2 regions of the Methylomonas defluvii genome follow, and region 2 is predicted to be linked to the other one. Evidence: predicted binding sites of a transcription regulator. Region 2 holds the regulator's gene; the other holds the start of a gene.
The links. The regulator HrcA, encoded in region 2, represses chaperone genes, less so after heat shock. The targets are predictions, from matches to a motif close to TNTTAGCACTCNNNNNNNNNGAGTGCTAANA.
Positions count from the first base shown of each region.

Region 1: the regulator HrcA is predicted to act here: its motif matches at 8,464-8,494, upstream of groES (co-chaperone GroES).

Region 1 covers NZ_JAXARY010000001.1:358,884-369,990, reverse strand. The annotation lists gene cysD (sulfate adenylyltransferase subunit CysD) at 1-761, shown strand, start outside; gene QLH52_RS01695 (sulfate adenylyltransferase subunit 1) at 761-2,083, shown strand; gene QLH52_RS01690 (MarC family protein) at 2,116-2,751, shown strand; gene QLH52_RS01685 (DUF6671 family protein) at 2,810-3,700, shown strand; gene zwf (glucose-6-phosphate dehydrogenase) at 3,829-5,319, opposite strand; gene QLH52_RS01675 (response regulator) at 5,447-6,193, opposite strand; gene groL (chaperonin GroEL) at 6,370-8,010, opposite strand; gene groES (co-chaperone GroES) at 8,067-8,354, opposite strand; gene QLH52_RS01660 (HesA/MoeB/ThiF family protein) at 8,562-9,308, shown strand; gene QLH52_RS01655 (hypothetical protein) at 9,371-9,577, opposite strand; gene QLH52_RS01650 (cation-transporting P-type ATPase) at 9,768-11,107, shown strand, end outside.
Region 2 covers NZ_JAXARY010000033.1:27,683-38,789, forward strand. The annotation lists gene QLH52_RS23000 (cobaltochelatase subunit CobN) at 1-763, shown strand, start outside; gene QLH52_RS23005 (TonB-dependent receptor) at 1,026-3,485, shown strand; gene QLH52_RS23010 (glycine zipper 2TM domain-containing protein) at 3,748-4,050, shown strand; gene QLH52_RS23015 (hypothetical protein) at 4,116-4,250, shown strand; gene hrcA (heat-inducible transcriptional repressor HrcA) at 4,604-5,644, shown strand; gene grpE (nucleotide exchange factor GrpE) at 5,695-6,333, shown strand; gene dnaK (molecular chaperone DnaK) at 6,405-8,339, shown strand; gene QLH52_RS23035 (DUF4160 domain-containing protein) at 8,807-9,184, shown strand; gene QLH52_RS23040 (DUF2442 domain-containing protein) at 9,181-9,459, shown strand; gene QLH52_RS23045 (hypothetical protein) at 9,464-9,646, shown strand; gene dnaJ (molecular chaperone DnaJ) at 9,688-10,827, shown strand; gene dapB (4-hydroxy-tetrahydrodipicolinate reductase) at 10,831-11,107, shown strand, end outside.

The sequences.
Region 1 (11,107 bases), on a different contig from region 2:
AGGCGTTTCATCCCGAGCGCATTGGCTGCGCGCTGTTGCACATCGATACCGGTCATAACTATGATGAAGTAATTGCCTATCGCGACCGGATGGCGGAACGCTACGCTTGCCAGTTGCACGTGCGCAGCGTCGAAGACTCGATCCGCAAAGGCTCGGTACGCTTACGGCATGCGTTGGAATCGCGCAATGCCTATCAATCGGTGACTTTGATGGAAGCAATCGCCGAATTTGGTTTCGATGCCTGTTTGGGTGGCGCCCGACGCGACGAAGAGAAAGCTCGGGCCAAGGAGCGTATCGTCAGCGTGCGCGACGAGTTCGGTCAATGGGAACCCAAAAATCAGCGCCCTGAGCTCTGGTCTTTGTACAACACCCGCGTGGCACTGGGCGACCATCTACGGGTATTCCCGATTTCAAACTGGACCGAACTCGATGTCTGGCAATACATCCAGCGCGAAGACATCGAACTGCCGGCGCTTTACTTCGCCCATCCGCGTGAAGTGGTGCGGCGCGGCGACATTCTGGTGCCGGTAACGCATCTGACACCGGCCCAGGCCGGCGACACCGTGGAAACCATCAGCTGCCGTTTCCGCACCGTCGGCGATATTTCCTGCACCGCGCCGGTGGCATCGTCAGCCGGTAACGTTGCCGACATCATCGCCGAAACCGCCCAATGCCTGCTGACCGAACGTGGCGCGACCCGCCTGGACGACCGCGCCTCCGATGCGGCGATGGAACAACGTAAAAAAGAGGGGTATTTCTGATGAACGCACCTAGCTATGTGACACTTGAAAGCCAATTTGACGAGACCGTGCAACCCGCTAATTCCGGCCTGCTGCGGTTTATCACCGCCGGCAGCGTCGATGACGGCAAGAGCACGCTGATCGGTCGCTTGTTGTACGACACCGGCAACGTCGCCGCGGATCAATTGGCGGCGATTCAAGCCACTTCGCAAAAGCGCGGGCTGGCGGCTATCGATTGGTCGCTGTTGACCGATGGTTTGATCGCTGAGCGGGAACAAGGCATTACGATTGATGTGGCCTACCGCTATTTCGCCACATCGCGGCGTAAATTCATCATCGGTGATGCGCCCGGCCACGAGCAATATACCCGCAACATGGTCACCGCCGCCTCCAGCGCCGACTCGGCGATTTTGTTGGTCGACGCCAGGAAAGGCGTCACCACCCAGACCCGCCGCCACGCCTATCTGGCACATTTACTCGGTATCCGCGAGTTAGTGCTGGCAGTGAACAAAATGGATTTGGTGGATTGGCAACCTGCGGTATATCAAGGCATTGTGGATGCGTTCAACACCTTTGTCAGCGCCTTGGGTCGTCATCACGTGCAAGCCATTCCGCTATCGGCTTTAAACGGTACCAACGTGACAACGCGCGCGGAGGCGATTCCTTGGTATCACGGTCCCAGTTTGCTCGAATACTTGGAAGCCGTCCCGGCCCGGCGCGATGCCGAGCGGGCCCCGCTAAGGCTACCGGTGCAGCGTGTGGTGCGGGTGATGCTGGGCAATGCCGCCAACGGAGCAAGCGATACGGAATTTCGCGGTTATCAAGGCGCACTGGCTTCGGGACAGCTGCACATTGGCGATGAAGTAGCGGTGTGGCCGACCGGCCAGCGGGCGCTTATCAAGGGCTTGCATGTGGCCGAACAGTCATTGGCCGTGGCAAGCGTAGATCGCGCGGTGGTAGTGGCGCTGGATAGTGAAATCGACATTTCGCGCGGCGATATGCTATCCAGCCCCGTTCAGCCTCCGCGGGTCGTCAAGACACTCACCGCCGATATGTGCTGGTTGTCCGAGCAGCCACTGCAAGCGCGGGGTAAGTACCTGGTTAAACATACCACCCGCACCGTTAATGCTTTCTTCGAAGAGTTAAGTTACCGGGTTGACGTCAATACGCTGGACCACCAGGCCACCCCGGAAACGGCGGTCATGAACGACATCCTGCGGGTCAAACTGAAATTGCAACAGCCACTGTTAGTCGATGCGTATGTCGATAACCGCACCACCGGCAGTTTCATTATCATCGATCCGGTATCGTTGCACACGGTAGCGGCCGGCGTGATTATCTAACGCTATAGGGTCTACAAACAGGAATCCCCCAAATGAATTGGAACGAATATGTGCAATTGCTCGCCGGCTTGATTTCCGTAGTCAATCCGATCAGTGCCATGCCGATTTTTCTGTCGTTGACTTCGACAAAATCACCTGGGCAACGTCTGCAGACAGCAATGACCACCGCATTTGCGGTGGCGATGGTGTTGTTCACCTCGCTGCTGGCCGGAGAGCCTATCCTGAATTTCTTCGGCATCGGCCTGCCTGCGTTTCGGGTGGCCGGTGGTCTGTTGTTGCTGTTGATGGGCATATCGATGCTGCGAGTCAGCGATGATCGTTCTCGGCACACACCGGAAGAAGACGCCGAGTCGCACGAAAAGGCCTCGGTCGCGGTGGTGCCCTTGGCGATTCCGTTGTTGGCGGGGCCTGGCGCCATCAGCACCACCATCGTCTACGCCCATCGCGATTTGTCCTTGGCGCATTATTTGTTGTTCAGCGGCGTGATCGTATCCGTCAGTGTCATCGTGCTGCTCATCCTGCTGCTAGCACCGCGCATCATCGCCTTGATGGGCCAAACCGGCATGAACGTGGTGACGCGGGTCATGGGCTTGTTATTGACCTCGACCGCCGTCGAATTTATCGCCGGCGGCTTGACTGAGCTATTTCCTATTTTGGCAGGCGGATGAATGAGCCCGACAGAAAATCCGATTACAGCGCGTTGGTCTAACCTACCCCCACAAGCCTATGACGACAACCAAGCTTTACGAGGATTTAAGCCGAACAGTAAGCGCTAATGTTTCGGTGTATCGGGGGCAAAGCGTGGCCTTACTGACCCAACATGGCAAAGAAGCGCCATTGCGCGAAGTGCTAGGTGCCGGTTTGGGCTGCCGGATTCAGCATGTCAGTGACTATGATACTGACCAGTTTGGCACCTTTACCCGAGACATCGCCCGCATTGGCAGTCAGCTTGACGCCGCGCGCGCCAAAGCAAGAATGGGTATGCAACTCTCCCGCCTGTCGATAGGTTTGGCGAGTGAAGGGGCGTTTGGGCCGGACCCGGTCTCGTTCATGCTGCCGCATAATCTGGAGTTGTTGCTGTGGATTGACGACGGTTTGGGTATAGAAGTGATCGCGACCGCATCCGGGCATACCAACTTTTCCCACAAAACCGTCCCCGACTTTAAAGAGGCGAAACACTTCGCCGAATCTGCGGGGTTTCCCGAACACCATTTGATCGTGCGACCGGATGATGAACATCACCCGCAGTTTCGTAAGGACTTGTCGACTTGGGACGCTTTTCAGGAGGCCGTGGATTGGGCTTTATCTTTATCCCTAACCGGGAAAGTTTTCATCGAAACCGATATGCGCGCATTCGCCAATCCGACACGTATGCTCAACATTCGCCGCGCAGCCGCAGCTTTGGTGGAAAAATTAAGTTCGCTCTGTCCCGCTTGTGGCGCGCCCGGCTTTGCCAAATCTGGCGTAGTCCGCGGCTTACCTTGCGAGGATTGCGGACAAGCCACTGAGCAAGCCAAGGCGGATATCATTGCTTGTGTGCGATGCACGCAGCAAATTTTGATTGATCGAGAGGAACAATTTGCTGCGGCGGGCAATTGCGACTACTGCAATCCATAACGCACATCATCAATCCGCTCAATAAAACCTGAGAAGCTAATCCATATTAAGCACCAATTTCTCCAAACAAATCAGTACTTAATATATGAAACGCGGCTAGGCAACAGCGTTACGCAACCAAAAACCGATTACGGCTGACACTCCGGCATCAAGGAACTGCGCCAGTACTGGTCTTCCTTCTCGAACAAGCGGCGGCTTTCTTCCGGCCCCCAGGAACCAGCCGGATAGGTGGCGATATAGTCCCGCTCGGTCACCCAATTTTGCAGAATGGGATCGACGATGCGCCAGGCGTATTCCACTTCGTCGAAACGCAAAAATAGCGAACGGTCGCCCTTCATCACATCCAATAACAAATCTTCGTAGGCATCCACGCGGCGTTCGTCGGGATTGCGGAAGCTGGCATCCAGGCTGGTAGTGCGGGTACGCATTTCCAGACCCGGCTCTTTAACGGTCATTTCGATGCGGATGCATTCTTCCGGCTGAATCCCCAGCAATATCCAGTTCGGCGTCATGCACTGCACATGGGTATCGCGGAAAAACTGAAACGGCGGGTGGCGAAAGCAGATCGAAATCGAGGATTGGCCCTTGGCCATGCGCTTGCCGGTGCGCAAGTAAAACGGCACGCCACGCCAGCGCCAGTTGTCGATCAACAATTTCATGGCCGCATAAGTTTCGGTACTGCTGTCAGCGGGAATATTGGCTTCCTCCAGGTAACCGCCCACTTTTTGACCTTCGATATTGCCGCGGGCATATTGGCCGCGAAAGGCATGTGCATGCACAGCCGATTTCGGGATCGGCCGAATGGACTTCAGCACTTTGACTTTTTCGTCGCGCAGCGATTCGGCGTCCATGGACACCGGCGGCTCCATCGCCACCAAGGTTAACAGCTGTAACAGATGGCTTTGCAGCATGTCGCGCATCGCCCCGGCGCTATCGTAATACTCGCCGCGGCTACCTATGCCCAGTTCTTCGGAATGCGTGATCTGCACATGGTCGATGTAATTGCGATTCCACAAGGGTTCCAGCATCACGTTGGCGAAACGAAACACCAAGACGTTCTGCACCATGCCCTTACCCAGATAATGGTCGATGCGGTAAATCTGGTCTTCGCTTAAATAGCGGCTCAGACGTTTTTGCAAGGCCTGTGCACTCTCCAGATCGTAACCAAATGGCTTTTCGATCACTACTCGTCGCCAGCCGTATTCTTCGTTCAGCAACTCCACCTGGCTCAAGGACTCGATGACATTGCCGAAATCACTGGGACCTATGGCCAGATAGAAGGCCATATTGCGGGAAAATCGCGGTTGAGCATTTAGCGTTTCCGCCAGGGATTTATAGCATTCCGGCTGGTCGAGATCGCCGCGATGATAATCCAGCCGTTCGGCAAAACGGTTGAATACGGCCTCGTCCATCGGCGTATTGGCCTGCTCTAGCAGCAAGGCCTTCACTTCGGCCAGCCAGGTTGCTCTATCCCAGGGACGGCGGCCCACCGCCAGGATACGTGTGCCTTCCGGCAGTTTTTTTTCCAATTCCAGATGATAGAAGCCCGGCATCAGCTTCAAGCGCGCCAAATTGCCGGTAGCACCGAAAATGACGTAAGTGCAGGGGTCTGTATTCATAAAAGCCACCTTGTCTTTACTTTGGAATGTAGGGTGCAGTTTGCATCATTTGCGCGGGCGCGTCGAACGCCAAAGCGCCGCAGCCGATAAAAGCAGCCAAATTAGAGCCACGCCAGTGTCACCTTGATCATAATATGGGGTCATCGTCACCGAGACACTTCAGAACTTGATCCTGGTTATCCAACAGCCGAATCAGCTTAATTTTCATTGTATTAAAGCGCTGTTGCGCCAACTCTGCGTCGGCTTGTACCAACGCTTTTTGCAAGTTCTCGACGACCGCCAGGCAATCGGCAAAATCGTAAAAACAAAAGGTGCCATGCAGTTTATGGTTCAAATCCCACGCCTGTTGCAGCAATCGATTGTCCAAGGCCCGCTCGATGTCGAGTATTAATCCCGGCAACTGCTCAAATAATTTGCCCATCAAGACTTGGCTCAACTGCCGGTTATGCTGGGCTTTGCGCAAAAGTTGCCCGGCATAATACTCGGCGTTCACCGGCTCATGTTGCCGCCAACGCACCAGCAATTGCTCCAACTGGTAAAGGCGAACCGGCTTGACCAAACATTCGTTGAACCCGGCGGCGATTGCCCGTTCCTGCTGCTGATTTTGCGCGTGAGCCGTGACGGCGACTGCCGGCGTTTGCCGATTGTAGTTTTCGGTGCCGCGCAAATTGGCGGCGACATCGAAACCACTCAAAAACGGCATGTTCACATCCAGAAAGATGAAGTCGTAGCGGCGTTCTTGCAACAATTGCCAGGCCTCCCGCCCGTCTTTTGCCGAGGTGATATTGGTCGTCCAGTATTCCAACTGTTCGCGTAACAGCCATAGATTGATTTCATTGTCGTCAGCGATCAGAATCGAAAAATCGTTGGTCATAGTTAATGGCTTCGAGCTGTGAATAATTTGCTGATGCCGTTATCGAATGTTTCGCGGCAAAAATCAATCTATAGTGCTGCACACCATCGTAAACCGTTCCACACCCAAAGCGCCAGACAATAAAAAACCCCGGCACCTTGCGGCAACCGGGGTTTTCAGGCCGAGGCCGAAGGCGATTACATCATGCCGCCCATGCCACCCATGCCGCCCATATCAGGCATTGCAGGGGCTTTATTGTCGGATGGCGCATCAGCAATCATCACTTCCGTGGTGATCATCAAGCCTGCCACTGAAGCCGCGTTTTGCAGCGCGGAACGGGTCACTTTCGCTGGGTCCAGAATACCCATCGCGATCATGTCGCCGTATTCGCCGGTTGCCGCGTTGTAACCGAAGTTACCGGTGCCTTTTTTAACTTCATTCAGAACTACAGACGCTTCATCGCCGGCGTTGCTGACGATTTGACGCAAAGGCTCTTCCATAGCACGACGCAGGATGCTGATACCTACGTCTTGGTCGTGGTTGATACCTTTCAGGCCGTCCAGAGCAGACAATGCGCGGATCAGCGCAGTCCCGCCGCCGGCAACTACGCCTTCTTCAACCGCGGCGCGAGTTGAATGCAGCGCGTCTTCAACGCGAGCTTTCTTCTCTTTCATTTCTACTTCGGTCGCAGCGCCGACTTTGATGACCGCTACACCGCCAGCCAATTTGGCCAGACGCTCTTGTAATTTTTCACGATCGTAATCGGAGGTCGCTTCGTCGGCTTGAGCGCGGATTTGCGCGACGCGGCCTTTGATTTGATCTTCGTTGCCAGCACCATCGATGATAGTGGTGTTTTCTTTGTTGATTTGGACACGTTTTGCAGTACCCAATTGGCTGATGTCAGCTTTTTCCAAAGACAGACCTACTTCTTCAGAAATCACCACGCCGCCAGTCAGAACTGCGATGTCTTCCAGCATGGCTTTACGACGGTCACCGAAACCAGGTGCTTTAACCGCAGCCACTTTAACGATACCGCGCATGTTGTTGACAACCAAAGTTGCCAAGGCTTCGCCTTCTACGTCTTCCGCGATGATCAATAAAGAGCGGCCGGATTTAGCCACGCCTTCCAGAATCGGCAACATTTCGCGAATGTTGGAGATTTTTTTGTCGTACAACAGGACGAAAGGATCGTCCAATTCGACGCTCATGCTTTCTTGTTTGTTGATGAAGTACGGCGACAAGTAGCCACGGTCGAACTGCATACCTTCGACAACGTCCAGTTCGTTGTTCAGACCAGTGCCTTCTTCAACAGTAATCACGCCTTCTTTACCGACTTTTTCCATCGCTTCGGCAATGATCGCACCCACTGATTCGTCGGAGTTAGCAGAGATGGTACCTACTTGCGCGATCGCTTTGCTATCGCTGCAAGGTGTAGCGGCTTTTTCAATCGCTGCAACCGCTGTAGTGACTGCCAGATCGATACCGCGTTTCAGGTCCATTGGGTTCATGCCCGCTGCAACTGACTTCAAGCCTTCGTTAACGATTGCTTGAGCCAAAACAGTCGCAGTGGTAGTACCGTCGCCGGCTACGTCGGAAGTTTTAGAGGCAACTTCCTTCACCATTTGCGCGCCCATGTTTTCGAATTTGTCTTTCAATTCGATTTCTTTGGCTACCGATACACCGTCTTTGGTAATGGTTGGTGCGCCGAAGCTTTTATCCAATACAGCGTTGCGGCCTTTAGGACCCAAAGTCACTTTTACTGCATTTGCCAGAACGTTAACGCCTGCCACCATCAGTGCACGCGCGTCGCCACCAAATTTTACGTCTTTTGCTGCCATTTCTTATTCCTGAGATATTGGTTAAATTGAAAAAGAGTGTGTCGAACGAGTTGGGATTAACCCAAAACACCCATGATGTCTTCTTCGCGCATGACGATGTATTGCTCGCCATCGACTTTAACTTCGGTGCCGGAATATTTGCCGAACAACACGCGGTCGCCAACTTTAACTTCCAGGGCACGTACTTGGCCGTTGTCTAACGGTTTACCTGAACCTACTGCCAACACTTCGCCTTCGCTAGGTTTTTCAGCAGCTGAACCCGGCAACACGATGCCGCCTGCGGTTTTGGTTTCTTCCTCAACACGTTTTACGACGATACGGTCATGTAACGGACGAATTTTCATCAATGTCTCCTCAATGTAGATAAAGTTAAAGGTTAAAAACTGTGTAAAGCAATTTAAAAAACAGCTACCCCCCTTACGGAGGAAGCGAGCTTTTAAGCGGCCTCAGTTTTATTAGCACTCTCTAGCAACGAGTGCTAATAATATCCGGCTTTTGCACTCTGTCAAGCTCTTTGGCATCATCTGCGCCTTACCCAAGCCATACACACTATGAACGACGAACAATTACTCCGTTACAGCCGGCAAATCATGCTGCCGCAAATCGATATTGCCGGTCAGCAAAAATTGCTCGATGCCAAAGTATTAATCGTCGGTGCCGGCGGTTTGGGCTCGCCTGCCTCAATGTACCTGGCTGCAGCGGGCGTCGGCCAGATCACCGTCTACGACGACGACCAAGTCGATTTGACCAATTTGCAACGCCAGATTGCTCACTACACCAGCGATATAGGGTTGGATAAAGTTATTTCAACCCAACAGACTTTGGAAAAAATTAATCCGGGCGTAAAAGTATTGGCTCGCAAACAGCGACTAGCCGGCGAACAGCTACGTGCAGAAGTGGCTGACGCCGACGTAGTGCTGGACTGTAGCGATAATTTCACCACCCGCTTTGCCATCAATAAGGCTTGCGTAGACCAACAAACCCCATTGGTATCCGGCGCGGCGATCCGCTTTGAGGGTCAAGTCAGCGTATTTACCCCTGGGTTAAACGATAGCCCGTGCTATAACTGTCTTTATCAAAGCGATGGCGAGGAATTGCAAAATTGCGCCCGCAACGGCGTGATTGCGCCGATCACCGGCATTGTCGGCAGCATACAGGCCTTGGAGACGATAAAGCTGATAGTCAACACCGGCAGCACATTAACGGGCCGCTTACTGTTGCTGGACGGCCTGAGTATGGAATGGCACAGCATGCGCTTGAAGAAAAACCCACACTGCCCAAGCTGCGGCGCGAAATAAGCCAATCCACATAAAAAAGCCGAGCTAAACCCGGCTTTCTATTGCTGGCAAATAAGACGTAATTAATTTTTTCCCAGTTTGCCTTTAACCATCAGAATGGCTTTGCTGACATTTCTCAATAGCGCCGAATCGCTATCGCCGTGCGGCTCGATGTCGCCGAACGGTTCGCCATTCTTCATGGTGTACATGTAAATGAAATACCCCAACGGTGCGAAAGCGAAGATGGCAATAATCAACATCAACACCACTAATTCGATAACTCCGCCCATATATACCTCCAACTATTTGTTTTTATTTTAATTTAGAATGAGGCCATAGACCTCGGGCATGGACTATAACCCCATCCCTTTTAGGGAACAAGCACAAAGTATTCTTTGTCAACTCAGGGTTTTAACCTCAGGCTAATTTAGCCTTGGGGGCAACTACGCCAACGCCATTTTCAACTATCAATCTGAGCATATGGACCATTACCTTAAAGCCAACTGGCACAGCCAAACGCCGGAAACCGTATTAACGCATTTCGGCGTAGAGCTGGGTCAAGGCCTGAGCAGCGAGGAAGCGCAAAAACGTCTAGCGACTAGCGGCGCCAACCGCCTGACCGCTCGCCGCGGCAAAGGCCCTTTGCTTTTGCTATTGGCGCAATTTCATCAGCCCCTGATCTACATCCTGCTGTTTTCCGCGGCCACCACCGCTTTCCTGGAGGAATGGACCGACAGTAGCGTAATTTTTGGTGTGGTCATTATCAATGCGGTGATCGGCTTCGTTCAGGAAGCCAACGCCCTGAAAGCGATTAACGCCCTGGCTCAGACCTTGAATATCAGCAGCAACGTCCTGCGTGACGGCCAGCGCCGAAGTATTGCTGCTGCCGAGTTAGTTCCCGGCGATTTGGTATTCCTGCAATCCGGCGACAAGGTGCCTGCCGATCTGCGCCTCTTGCAAAGCCGCGAGTTGAAAATCGACGAATCCGCGCTAACCGGTGAATCGGTACCGGTGGAAAAGCAGGCACAGACTCTACCCTCGGCCACCTTATTGGCTGATCGCGCCAATATGGCGTATTCCTCGACGCTGGTCAGTTACGGCAGTGCACTGGCCGTGGTGGTCAGTACCGGCGATAACACCGAGATTGGCCGCATCAACAAGCTGATCGGCAGCGCCGAACCGCTGGAAACGCCGCTAACGCTAAAAATGAGCCAATTCAGTCAATTGTTGCTCTGGGTCATCATCGGCTGTGCGGCCATTACCTTTGCGGTCGGCGTCTGGCGCGGTGAAACCATGTTGGACATGTTCATGGCCTCGGTGGCACTGGCTGTCGGCGCCATCCCGGAAGGTCTGCCCGCGGCGCTGACGATTACGCTGGCTATCGGCGTCTCGCGTATGGCCAAACGCAACGCCATCATCCGCAAACTGCCGGCGGTGGAAACCCTGGGCAGCACCACGGTGATTTGCTCCGACAAGACCGGCACCTTGACGCAAAACCAAATGACCGTGCAATTCGTGCAGGCAGGCAGTGAAATATTCGAGGTCAGCGGCAGCGGCTACACGCCGGACGGTGAATTTACAAACCATAACCAAGCGGTCGACCCGTCCCTTAAACCAGCACTATTGGAATGTTTAAAAGCCGGCCTGCTGTGCAACGACGCCCGATTAATCGCCGACACCGACAACTGGCGTATCGAAGGCGACCCTACCGAGGCCGCCTTGCTGGTAGCCGCCCACAAAGCCGGTCTGCATCAAGCCAGCGTCAGCGGCGACCATCCGCGCCTGGACGCCATTCCGTTCGAATCCGCGTACCAATTCAT
Region 2 (11,107 bases):
CGAAACCTTGGAGCGTTATCAAGGCCGGGAAATGCAAGCCCGCTACCTGAACCCGAAATGGATCGAATCCATGTTGAAGGAAGGTTACTCTGGTGCACGCTTCATCAATATGGTCGCCGAAAATCTTTGGGGCTGGCAGGTGACGGTGCCGGAGGCGGTCGGCGCCGAGAAGTGGCAAGCCATGTACGAGACCTACGTCGAAGACAAATACCAGCTCGACATCCAGAAAAAGTTCGAGCAGGCCGACAATCTGCTGGCTTATCAAGCCATGGTGGATAGGATGCTGGTGGCGGTGAACAAAGGCTATTGGAAAGCCGATCCGGCGGTGAAAGCCAAGCTGGAACAAGTTAACAAGGAAGTGATTGCCAAAGCCGGCGTGGCTTGCAACAAGGACACTTGCAGCAGCCCGGAAATCACCAAGCTCGCGGAGCAACAGGATGCTGCCAAAGCCGCTAAGGCTGCCGCGCCGGGGGCGCAAGCCCAGCCACCGGCACCTGCAGCGGCTGAACCGCCAGCGCAGCCAACTCAATCTCAACAGCCACCACCTGCTCAGCAACCGCAGGCCCAAGCGCAAGCAGCACCGAATGCCGCCAAGCCTTTGGAAGGCTATGAAATGGAAGAGAAAAAAGCCGCCAGCGAGAGCACTGAACAGCAACAAACCTTGAGTTCGGCGCAAAGCTGGTGGTTGAGTTTCGCGATCTTGCTGATCTTTGTTGCCGGTTATCTGCGCGGCAGTTGGGAACAGCGGAAAGACAAAGCCTAGCGCTTGGCTGGAAAAACCCTGGCCTCCTTGTTACCGCGAGGGCGGTAACCCTGGAAATTCGGCAGCCATCATTCCCGCTTTAGTAGGGATGATAGCTGCACGTAATTTAGGGGGCTAACTTAGTCCCGATATGAATAACAGCGTGGCGCCTCAGGGGGAAAGTCAAGTAGGGGCCTGCTCTTGATGTAAGAAGAATTAAAAATAAATCTAACATGACCATGAAGCGCCGTTTTTTAAAGGTGCATTACCGGAGGAATCGACTTTGTCTCGTTTACACGTAATAACGCTGTTGGCCCTGGCCAATTTGGCTTACAGCAATCAAATCCTGGCAGAAGATAGCGATCAAAGCGCCGTGGGGCCAGCCGAAACCGCTAAGACCGACAATCCGGCCAGCAACGATGAGTCGCTGGGCACGATGGTGGTGACCGCCACGCGCTCGGAAATCAGTGCATCAATGGCGCCGGCCAATGTCAGTGTCATCACCACCGAAAATACCGAAAACCGCCTGACCCAACGTATCGGTGACGCCTTGAAGGATGTGCCGGGGGTGTATTTGCGTGGTAGTGCTTATGGCACCAGCTTCCCAGGCTCCAGTGTTAGCTCGTCTGCATTCCATGGCATTAGCGGTACGAATCGATCTTTATTTTTAGTGGATGGGCTGCCGGTAAACAATGCCAATTCAGGGCTGGTTGATTGGAATATCCTGAATATGGACGACGCTCAGCAAGTGGAATATGTCCCTGGACCCTTTTCAGCGCTGTACGGTAGCGGCGCAATGGGCGGCGTACTGAATGTGATCTCCAAAGTACCCACTAAACGCGAAGGGCGCTTGTCATTTGGCGCCGGTGGCGCGGCTGTTGATCAATGGGGCATCAAGGGCCGTTACCGGGATCGTTTTGAAAACGGTTTAGGTATTTCGGTGACGTTTAACCATATGGATAGTGATAACTGGGCGGTGTCGGATTATGTGACGGCTTCGCCGACGAGCTTTACGCCATCAGCCACCGCGATACCGAACGCCACGATAAGAGCGAACACGGCTACCGCGTTAAGAAACGCCTCGACACCGGTATTCGGTGCCATTCCGACCGCAACCACCCAAGGTGGCTCGACCTACATCATAGGCGACAAAGGGGAACGCCCTTGGGAGCAGAACACCGCTTCCTTGCATCTCTATTACGATTTGACTGATAGCACCGAGATTGATGGCGGGATGAGCTGGAGCCGCAGCGAAACCAGCGCAGGGACGTTTAACAGTTATTTGACCACTGCCGGAGGCTCGCCAATTGCAATCGCTAACGGAAACCCCACTGTCAATTCAGTCGCCAGCGTGGCCGGCCTGGCGCAAAGCAACAACTTGAATTTGAATGGCCAACGTCTTTCCGTCTACGAACAGCAGTTATTACATTTCCTGCCTTCCGTGGAAGATACGCGGCGATATTTTGCGCACCTGAAACATGATTTTGGGCATGACGTGAAATTGAATGTCGATTTTCAATACATGGATCACGAGACTTATTCGCCTAGCCCAAACAGTGCGGCGTTCGACGATACCTTAAGCGGTGGCAGAGGCCAGTTAACCGTCACGCCTAGCCAACGGATCGACGGTAATGTGGCATTGCGCTTCCCGTTTTTGTGGGATCAACGTAACTTTGTCACGGTCGGTTTTGGCGCAAACCACAACAATTTGGAAGGCCAAAAACGTTTGGCCTTGAGTAATTGGCAAGATTGGTCCTCAGTGACGAATACTGTTTACGATGGCAAGGGCGAGTCGAGTATTTACTCCGCCTTTATTCAGGACGAAATTTGGTTGCGTAAAAACTTGATTGCTCATCTTGGCGTTCGTTATGACGACTGGTCAACTTCCGGTTCCATCGTACAAAAGGCTACTGTCACTTCCACGGGTACCACCACTAACCTGACGCAAACATACAGCGAACGTTCCGTGTCGCAATTTAATCCCAAATTCAGTTTGACCTGGTTGCCGGCGGATGGCTACAAGTTGTTTGCTTCAACCGGTTGGGCATTCCGTCCACCCACCAACTCGGATTTGTATTCGACATCGCAAACGGCTAGCGGCAGTGTTTTTACCTTGACGCAAGCCGGGCCGAATCTGAAACCGGAAACCATGTATTCATGGGAAGTAGGCGGAGAGGCAACACCGATTGAGGGTACAACGATTGCCGCCTCGTATTTTCACCATTACATTTCTGATTTGATTTACCGTAAAGATACGACATTAAGCGCAACCAATCGGCTTCAGGAGCGGCAAAATGCGGGTGAAGCGGAGGTTGAAGGCGTGGAGGCCAAATTAAGGCAGAAATTGTATTGGGACTGGCTGCATTTTACGGGAACCTACACCTTAAACGACTCGATAATTACCAAGAACGAGGCGAATCCGCTGTCGGTTGGCAAACAGATGGTGTTGTTGCCGGAGACCATGTTCAGTGGCGGCTTGGATGTCAAATATGAGCATTGGAGCGGTGGCATTATTGGGCGCTATGTCAGCCAGCAGTATACGAACGACCAAAATCTGGATCAAAGGGCCGGCGTCCCAGGGAGTTACGACCCTTATTTTCTGGTCGATACCCGTATTGCTTATCAAGCGACGAAAAATATCGATCTGTCGTTTTCGGTGAATAATCTGTTGGATCGGGAATATTCCTCTTTTTACCAACAAGCCGGCCGCACCGTTTACGGGGAAGTGTCTTACAGCTTTTAATGTGCGTGACTGTCGCCTCCGGCGCAATCTGCTCCGGATATTCGGTTTGCGAGTATCCGGAGTAATGGCTATTGGTAGTTTATAGTCCTCGCTTAGCGTGCACAGTTCACAAAAATTGGCAATGTAAGCGCCGGCTTTGCTGTCTTCATCTGTTCTTAATCTTTTCCTAATCAAGACTTAAACATTGCTCTCTAGAATCAACTCATAGATGAATTATTCTCGATCAAGGGGATTTATGTTTAGAGTGGCAAGTGTCGTTGTAATGAGTTTGTTGGTTTCGCCAATAGCCATCGCTGACGGGCATGGGCGAGGTCATCACAAACATCACCACCATGACCGGTACGTCGAGGTCGAGCGGGTGTATGTACCGGGGAGGGTTACGCAGTACGTCCCGGCACCGCCGCCCGCGCCGCGCTACGACCGATACGACCAACGCTCCACTCAGGGCTTGGTAGGTGGCGCGTTAGGCAGTGCGGCGGGTTACGAGATGAGTAGAGGCGATCCGTTGGGAGCCGGCATCGGTGCCGCCGCCGGCGCCTGGATCGGCAACAGTATGAGCCGTTAATCAGCTACCGCCAATCAATTAACCGGTTTTGAATTTTTGGATGACTCATGCGACAGGAGGACAAAATGAGAATAAAAAATGGTAAAAAATATCAACAAGAACAGTACAGTAGAGTAGAAAAGTTTTTGAATGTATTGTTGTTTTTTGTCGTTGCCTACTATAGCTACTATGTGTTGTCTTTCTCCCAAATGGGGGCTTGAGACCACTGGCGGTTGCGGTTTATTGGCCGTTTGCGTTCCTGCCATACAGTCCGGATAAGCAAACGCTAGATCGAATTAGAACCCTGCAAGTCCCAGACTTGCAGGGTTTTTTATTGCCGGTTGTTGGGCAATATCGAAGATACATCTAAAAATCGTAATTCCGGAACAAACTGCCCATCGATCCGTTCTCCACGACACGGGGGCTTCGGATATTCAATCCCAGCCCTTGATTGTGCTGGCTGCGCTTAGTTTATTCATAACCTGTTCAAGCCGTTGACAAGGCCGGACCCAACTGATAGCTTTGCTGTCTGGCACTCACCAATATCGAGTGCTAACGGAATTTGGGGGATGACGTGGCTGGCGGACAAGATTTAAACGAAAGATCGCTGTATTTATTAAAAACCTTGGTTGAGCGTTATATCCAGGACGGCCAGCCTGTTGGTTCGCGTTTGTTATCTAAAGATCCGCAGTTAAAGCTGAGCCCCGCCAGCATTCGCAATGTGATGGCGGATCTGGAAGAGATGGGTTTGATCCATTCCCCGCACACATCCGCCGGCAGAGTCCCGACCGTGAGCGGCTATCGTTTATTTGTCGACAGTTTGTTAACCGTCAAGCCGCTGGCATCCAGCGAATTGGATCAACTGCAACATGGCCTGAAAGGGGAGGCGGATAAAGCCAGTGACGTGTTGAATAAGGCTTCCAAATTATTGTCCGACGTAACGCGGATGGCCGGCGTGGTGACTTTGCCGCGCAGAGAAAGCGTCACCTTGCGGCACATCGAATTTCTGCCTATGTCCAATACCCGGGTGTTGGTGATTTTCGTCACCGACGACCAGGAAGTGCACAATAAAATCATTCATACCCACAAGCAATTCAGTCCTGCGGAATTACAACAGGCAGCCAACTATTTGAATTCGGTTTATTCCGGCCGCAGCTTGGCGAAAATTCGCGATTTGGTGGTGCGGGAGATGGAGCTCGATCAGCGGCAGGTCAATCAAGGCATGATGGACGCGGTGAACATGGCGCAGCTCACCTTCAGCGAACAACCCAACGACGACTATGTGTTGAGCGGCGAAACCAATCTAATGGGCTTTTCCGAGTTGTCGGATATGGAACGACTCAAACAGTTGTTCGAAGCTTTTAGCCAAAAGCGCGGCGTCATTCATTTATTGGATCAGTGTCTACAGGCCGAAGGCGTGCAGATTTTTATCGGTGAAGAGTCCGGCTATAGCGCATTCGATCATTGCAGCCTGGTGACGGCGCCTTATTCGGTGAATGACGAAGTGGTGGGGGTGTTGGGCGTGATCGGCCCCACCCGAATGGCGTATGAAAAAGTGATTCCGTTCGTGGATGTGACGGCAAAATTATTGGGCGCGGCCTTGAATCCCAAATAAATGGCCCTATCGTTAGGCCAACTAAAAAATTTAGAACCATGGAGTAAGTAATGAGTCATCAGCAATCGAGCCACGAACCCCAATCGGATAGCGATTTGATCGCCGAAGTTTTGGAACAGACCAAGCCAATCGACGCCGACGAACAGTCAACCGAAGCCTCTGGTGCCGCCCCAGTCACTGTGGAAGCCTTGCAGGAACAATTGGAGCAGGCCCAGCAACAAGCTGCTGCGAATCTGGATAAAGCCATCCGCACGATGGCCGAGATGGAAAATTTAAAAAAGCGCGTGCAAAAAGACTTGGACGACGAACGCAAATACGGTCTGGCCAAATTTGCGAAAGAACTGCTGAGTGTTCTGGATAGTTTGGAATTAGGCCTGCAAGCGGCAACCGGCGATAGCCCGGAGATAGTGAAACTACGCGAAGGCAGTGAATTGACCATCAAGCAATTCGAGTCGGTATTTGCCAAATTTAATATCGAAACCGTCGACCCCATCGGTCAAGCATTCAATCCGGAATTGCACCAGGCGATGGTCATGCAGCCAAGTGCCACCGCCCAACCCAATACCGTATTAAACGTCTTCCAAAAAGGCTATGTGTTGAACGGCCGTTTATTGCGCCCTGCCATGGTGGTGGTGGCGAAAGCCGAGGACAAACCTGCCGATAGCGCAAAAATCGATGAGCAGGCTTGAAATTAAGACGATCAACCGCATATCGCTAACAACTTTTTAATTTATTACCAATTCAAGTCTGGAGAATATCAATGGGCAAAATGATCGGCATCGATTTAGGAACCACCAACTCCTGCGTCGCAGTCCTGGAAAACGGCACCGCGCGGGTTATCGAAAACAGCGAAGGCGCGCGCACCACGCCTTCCATCATCGCCTTCACCGGCGACAACGAAGTATTGGTCGGCCAGTCCGCCAAACGTCAGGCGGTTACCAACCCTGAGAATACTTTGTTCGCGATCAAACGCTTGATCGGCCGCCGCTTTAAAGAAGACGCGGTACAAAAAGACATCAAAATGGTGCCTTACAAAATTATGGAAGCCAACAACGGCGACGCTTGGGTGGAATGCCACGGTAAAAAAATGGCGCCGCCCGAAGTGTCATCGCGGGTGTTGATGAAGCTGAAAAAAGACGCAGAAGCCTTCTTGGGCGAAGAAGTCACCGAAGCGGTTATCACCGTACCGGCTTACTTTAACGATTCACAACGTCAAGCGACCAAAGACGCCGGCCGCATCGCCGGTCTGGATGTCAAACGCATCATCAACGAGCCGACTGCGGCTGCGCTGGCGTTTGGTATGGACAAACCCAAAGGTGACACCACCATCGCGGTCTATGACTTGGGCGGCGGTACCTTCGATATTTCCATCATCGAAATTGCTGAAATCGAAGGCGAGCACCAGTTCGAAGTATTGGCCACCAACGGTGATACCTTCTTGGGCGGTGAAGACTTTGATTTGCGCATCATCGACTTCCTGGCCGGCGAATTTAAACGCGACAGTGGCATCGATCTGCACAACGATCCATTGGCGTTGCAACGTCTGAAAGAAGCGGCAGAAAAAGCCAAAATTGAATTGTCCTCAGCTGAGCAAACCGACATCAATCTGCCGTACATCACCGCCGACGCATCCGGTCCGAAACATTTGAACGTGAAACTGACCCGCGCCAAACTGGAGTCGCTGGTTGACGAGTTGATCGAAAGAACCAAAGGCCCTTGCTTGCAAGCGATTAAGGACGCCGGTATTTCGACTTCTAAAATCAACGACGTAATTCTGGTGGGCGGTCAAACCCGCATGCCGAAAGTGCAAGCCTTCGTCAAAGAACTGTTCGGTAAAGAGCCGCGTAAAGACGTTAACCCTGATGAAGCGGTAGCCTTGGGTGCGGCGATTCAAGCCGGCGTATTGGGCGGCGATGTTAAAGACGTATTGTTGTTGGACGTAACACCACTGTCTTTGGGTATCGAAACCCTTGGCGGCGTGATGACCAAATTGATCGAGAAAAACACCACGATCCCGACCAATGCTTCGCAAACCTTCTCGACTGCGGACGACAATCAAACCGCGGTGACCGTGCATGTATTGCAAGGCGAACGGGAAGTGGCTGCCGGTAATAAATCCTTGGGTCGTTTTGACTTGCAGGACATTCCGCCGGCACCACGCGGTATTCCGCAAATCGAAGTGTCGTTCGACATCGACGCCAACGGTATCTTGAACGTATCGGCGAAAGACAAAGCTACCGGCAAAAAACAATCCATCGTGATTAAAGCCTCCAGCGGTTTGTCGGACGACGAAGTCGAACGCATGATCAAGGACGCCGAAGCGCACGCGGACGAAGACCGCAAACTGAAAGAACTGGTGTCCGCGCGTAACTCCGCTGAAGGCATGATTCACGCCACCGAAAAGTCGCTGAAAGAACTGGGCGATCAAGTAGCCGGCGACGAAAAATCGGCCATCGAATCGGCGATCAAAGACCTGCAAGCAGTGCTCAAATCCGACGACAAAGATGCAATTGAAGCCAAAACCCATGCCTTGACCGAGTTGTCCGGCAAATTGGCGGAGCGCGTTTACGCACAGAAAGGTGCGGAAGGCGGTGCTGAGGGCGGTCATGCCGCAGGCGCGGCGGAAGCTGCCGCGGAGCATGACCACAACGTGGTCGATGCGGAATTTGAAGAAGTTAAGGACGATAAGAAATAAGGTGTAGGGCGGATGGCTGTCAGTCAAGCCATAAGTTGTAAACATAAGCGGAATGCTTAGTAGCTTCCGCTTTATGTGTGTACCAATATAACTGAATATTAACGAAATGAATTCAGAAGTTGAAATCAATGGAAGATTGGAAAAATGTGAGTTTATTTTTTCCAGGAAATCGCCGATTGCAATAACTGGCCCGGGTGGACCGGAGTCTTGGCAACAGAATAATTACGATGCGAGAGTCATTTCGCCAAATGTAAGAGCCCCTGGGAAATACACTATTTATCACAACGGAAAGCGCTTGGTTTTCGAGGCCGTACGACCTTATATACCCGATGGAATGTTAGGTTATGTTTTGGAGTCGACAGACTAGTCCGGTAGGGCGCAATAACCAACGGGCATTGCGCCGTATTAAGCCCTCTTAGGTCAGATTAGTCATGTAGGGTACTCACACCGCGGACCTTTTGCAAACGATGGGCTTCCTGGCGTCAGCCCATCCTACATTGAATAAACCGAATTCGGCAGAAATACAGGCAAGACCGGCAATGCCAAAACTATACGAATATTTCGGTTTAATTGTGATGTTTTATGCCAATGAACACGAACCCGTTCATGTTCACGGCAAATGCCAGGGGCGGGAAGCGAAGGCCGAAATTATTCTGGTAGATGGGCGAGTTGATAGTGTTCGTTATATTACAGTCTCCGGCCGTGAAATGTTATCCGAGCGTGAGATGCAATATTTCCGCGAAATTGTCACGGCTCGTGTTAATGACATTGTGCAAAAATGGATCGATTATTTTGTTTGGCATAAATCGATTCGACCAGAACGCATTTGTACGAGGTTGAAATGAATCAAGTTGTTAATATTTGTAGCGCCGAGCAGATCGATTCGTATCTTTTGCGCTTAAAATTTGATGATGGCAAGGAGCAGATTATCGACTTCAAGGGATTTTTGATGCGTTCCCCGCACCCTGATATTCGAGCTTACCTCGATTCGGCGAAATTTTCCGATTATCGTATCGAGTACGGGGAATTGGTGTGGGGCGATTATGAATTATGTTTTCCGATGATCGATTTGTATATGAATCGTTTGGAACACGGTACTTATATTGAATCGGCAGCGTAGATTTATGAATAATTGGTTAGACTTGGCGGAAACCAGAGCAGAAGAGATCGATGCCGGCATCGTTGAATTGATACCTTCCGAAATAATGTCGCTCAAAGCAAGTGAGTTGTTGAGTTTTCAGCGAGATCAACAGGCATTATTGCCGCCAAAGTTTAGCGAGCCAATAAAGGCCGAATATAGAAAGTAAAAATAAATAGATAAATTAATCAAGTGACTCAAGACATTTAAATGGCCGCAAAAGAAGATTTTTACAAACTGCTGGAACTGGATCGCAACGCCAGCGAAGCCGAGATTAAGAAGAGCTATCGCAAGATGGCGATGAAATTTCATCCCGACAGAAACAAGGATAATCCGGAAGAAGCGGAGAAGAAATTCAAGCTGGTCAAGGAAGCATACGAGATTTTATCCGACCCAAAAAAACGCGCGGCTTACGATCAATTCGGTCATGCCGGCGTCGATTCGTCTATGGGCGGCGGTCGTGGCGGCTTTAGCGGGGCGGAGAATTTTAGCGATATTTTCGGTGATGTGTTCGGCGATATTTTCGGTGGCGGTCGGCAGCAACGCAGCAGCGTGCAACGCGGTGCTGATTTACGCTACAACCTGGAATTAACCCTGGAAGAAGCCGTTGGTGGCACCGAAGCGACCGTCAAGGTGCCGGTTCTGGTGGCTTGCGTTGAGTGTAACGGCAGCGGCGCCAAAAAAGGTAGCAGCCCGGTCACCTGTAATACCTGTCATGGGCACGGCCAGGTCAGGATGCAGCAAGGCTTCTTCTCTGTGCAACAAACCTGTCCCACCTGTCGCGGCACGGGCAAGCAGATCAAAGATCCTTGTCCGAAGTGCTACGGTCAAGGCCGCGTGCAGGAAACCAAAACCCTCAACGTCAAAGTGCCGGCCGGCGTGGATACTGGCGATCGGATTCGTTTGGCCGGCGAAGGCGAAGCCGGTGCGAACGGCGGTCCGGCTGGGGACTTATATGTACAAGTGCAGGTCAAGGATCATCCGATCTTTACCCGTGATGGTGCCAATTTGTATTGCGAAGTGCCGATCAGTTTCCCCATGGCCTGCTTGGGCGGCGAACTGGAGGTACCTACGCTGGACGGCAAGGTCATGTTGAAAATCCCGCCGGAAACCCAAACCGGACGCATGTTCCGTTTGCGCGGCAAAGGTGTGAAACCGGTCCGGGGCGGTGCAGTCGGCGATCTGTTGTGCAAGGTGCAATTGGAAACCCCGGTACATCTGACCAAAGATCAAAAAGCCATGATCGAGAAGTTGGGCGAATCCTTGTCCGGCGGCGGCAAACATCACAGCCCGCAAGAGCATGGCTGGATGGATGGCGTTAAAAACTTCTTCGATAAATTAACAGGATAAGACATGGTACGGATCGCGGTAGTAGGCGCTTCCGGGCGCATGGGTCTGTGCTTGCTCAAAGCCGCGCTGGCGGCGGAAAATGCTGAGTTGACGGTAGCGGTATCCCGCCCCGATAGCTTGGCACTGGGCAAGGATGCCGGCGAACTGGCTGGTGTGTCAGCGGCAGGTATTAAAGTCTGCGACGACTTGGCTGCTCTGACTAATAAATTTGACGTATTGATCGACTTCACCCGGCCCGATGCGTCGATGGATTACGTCGAAATCTGTCGGCAGGCCGGCA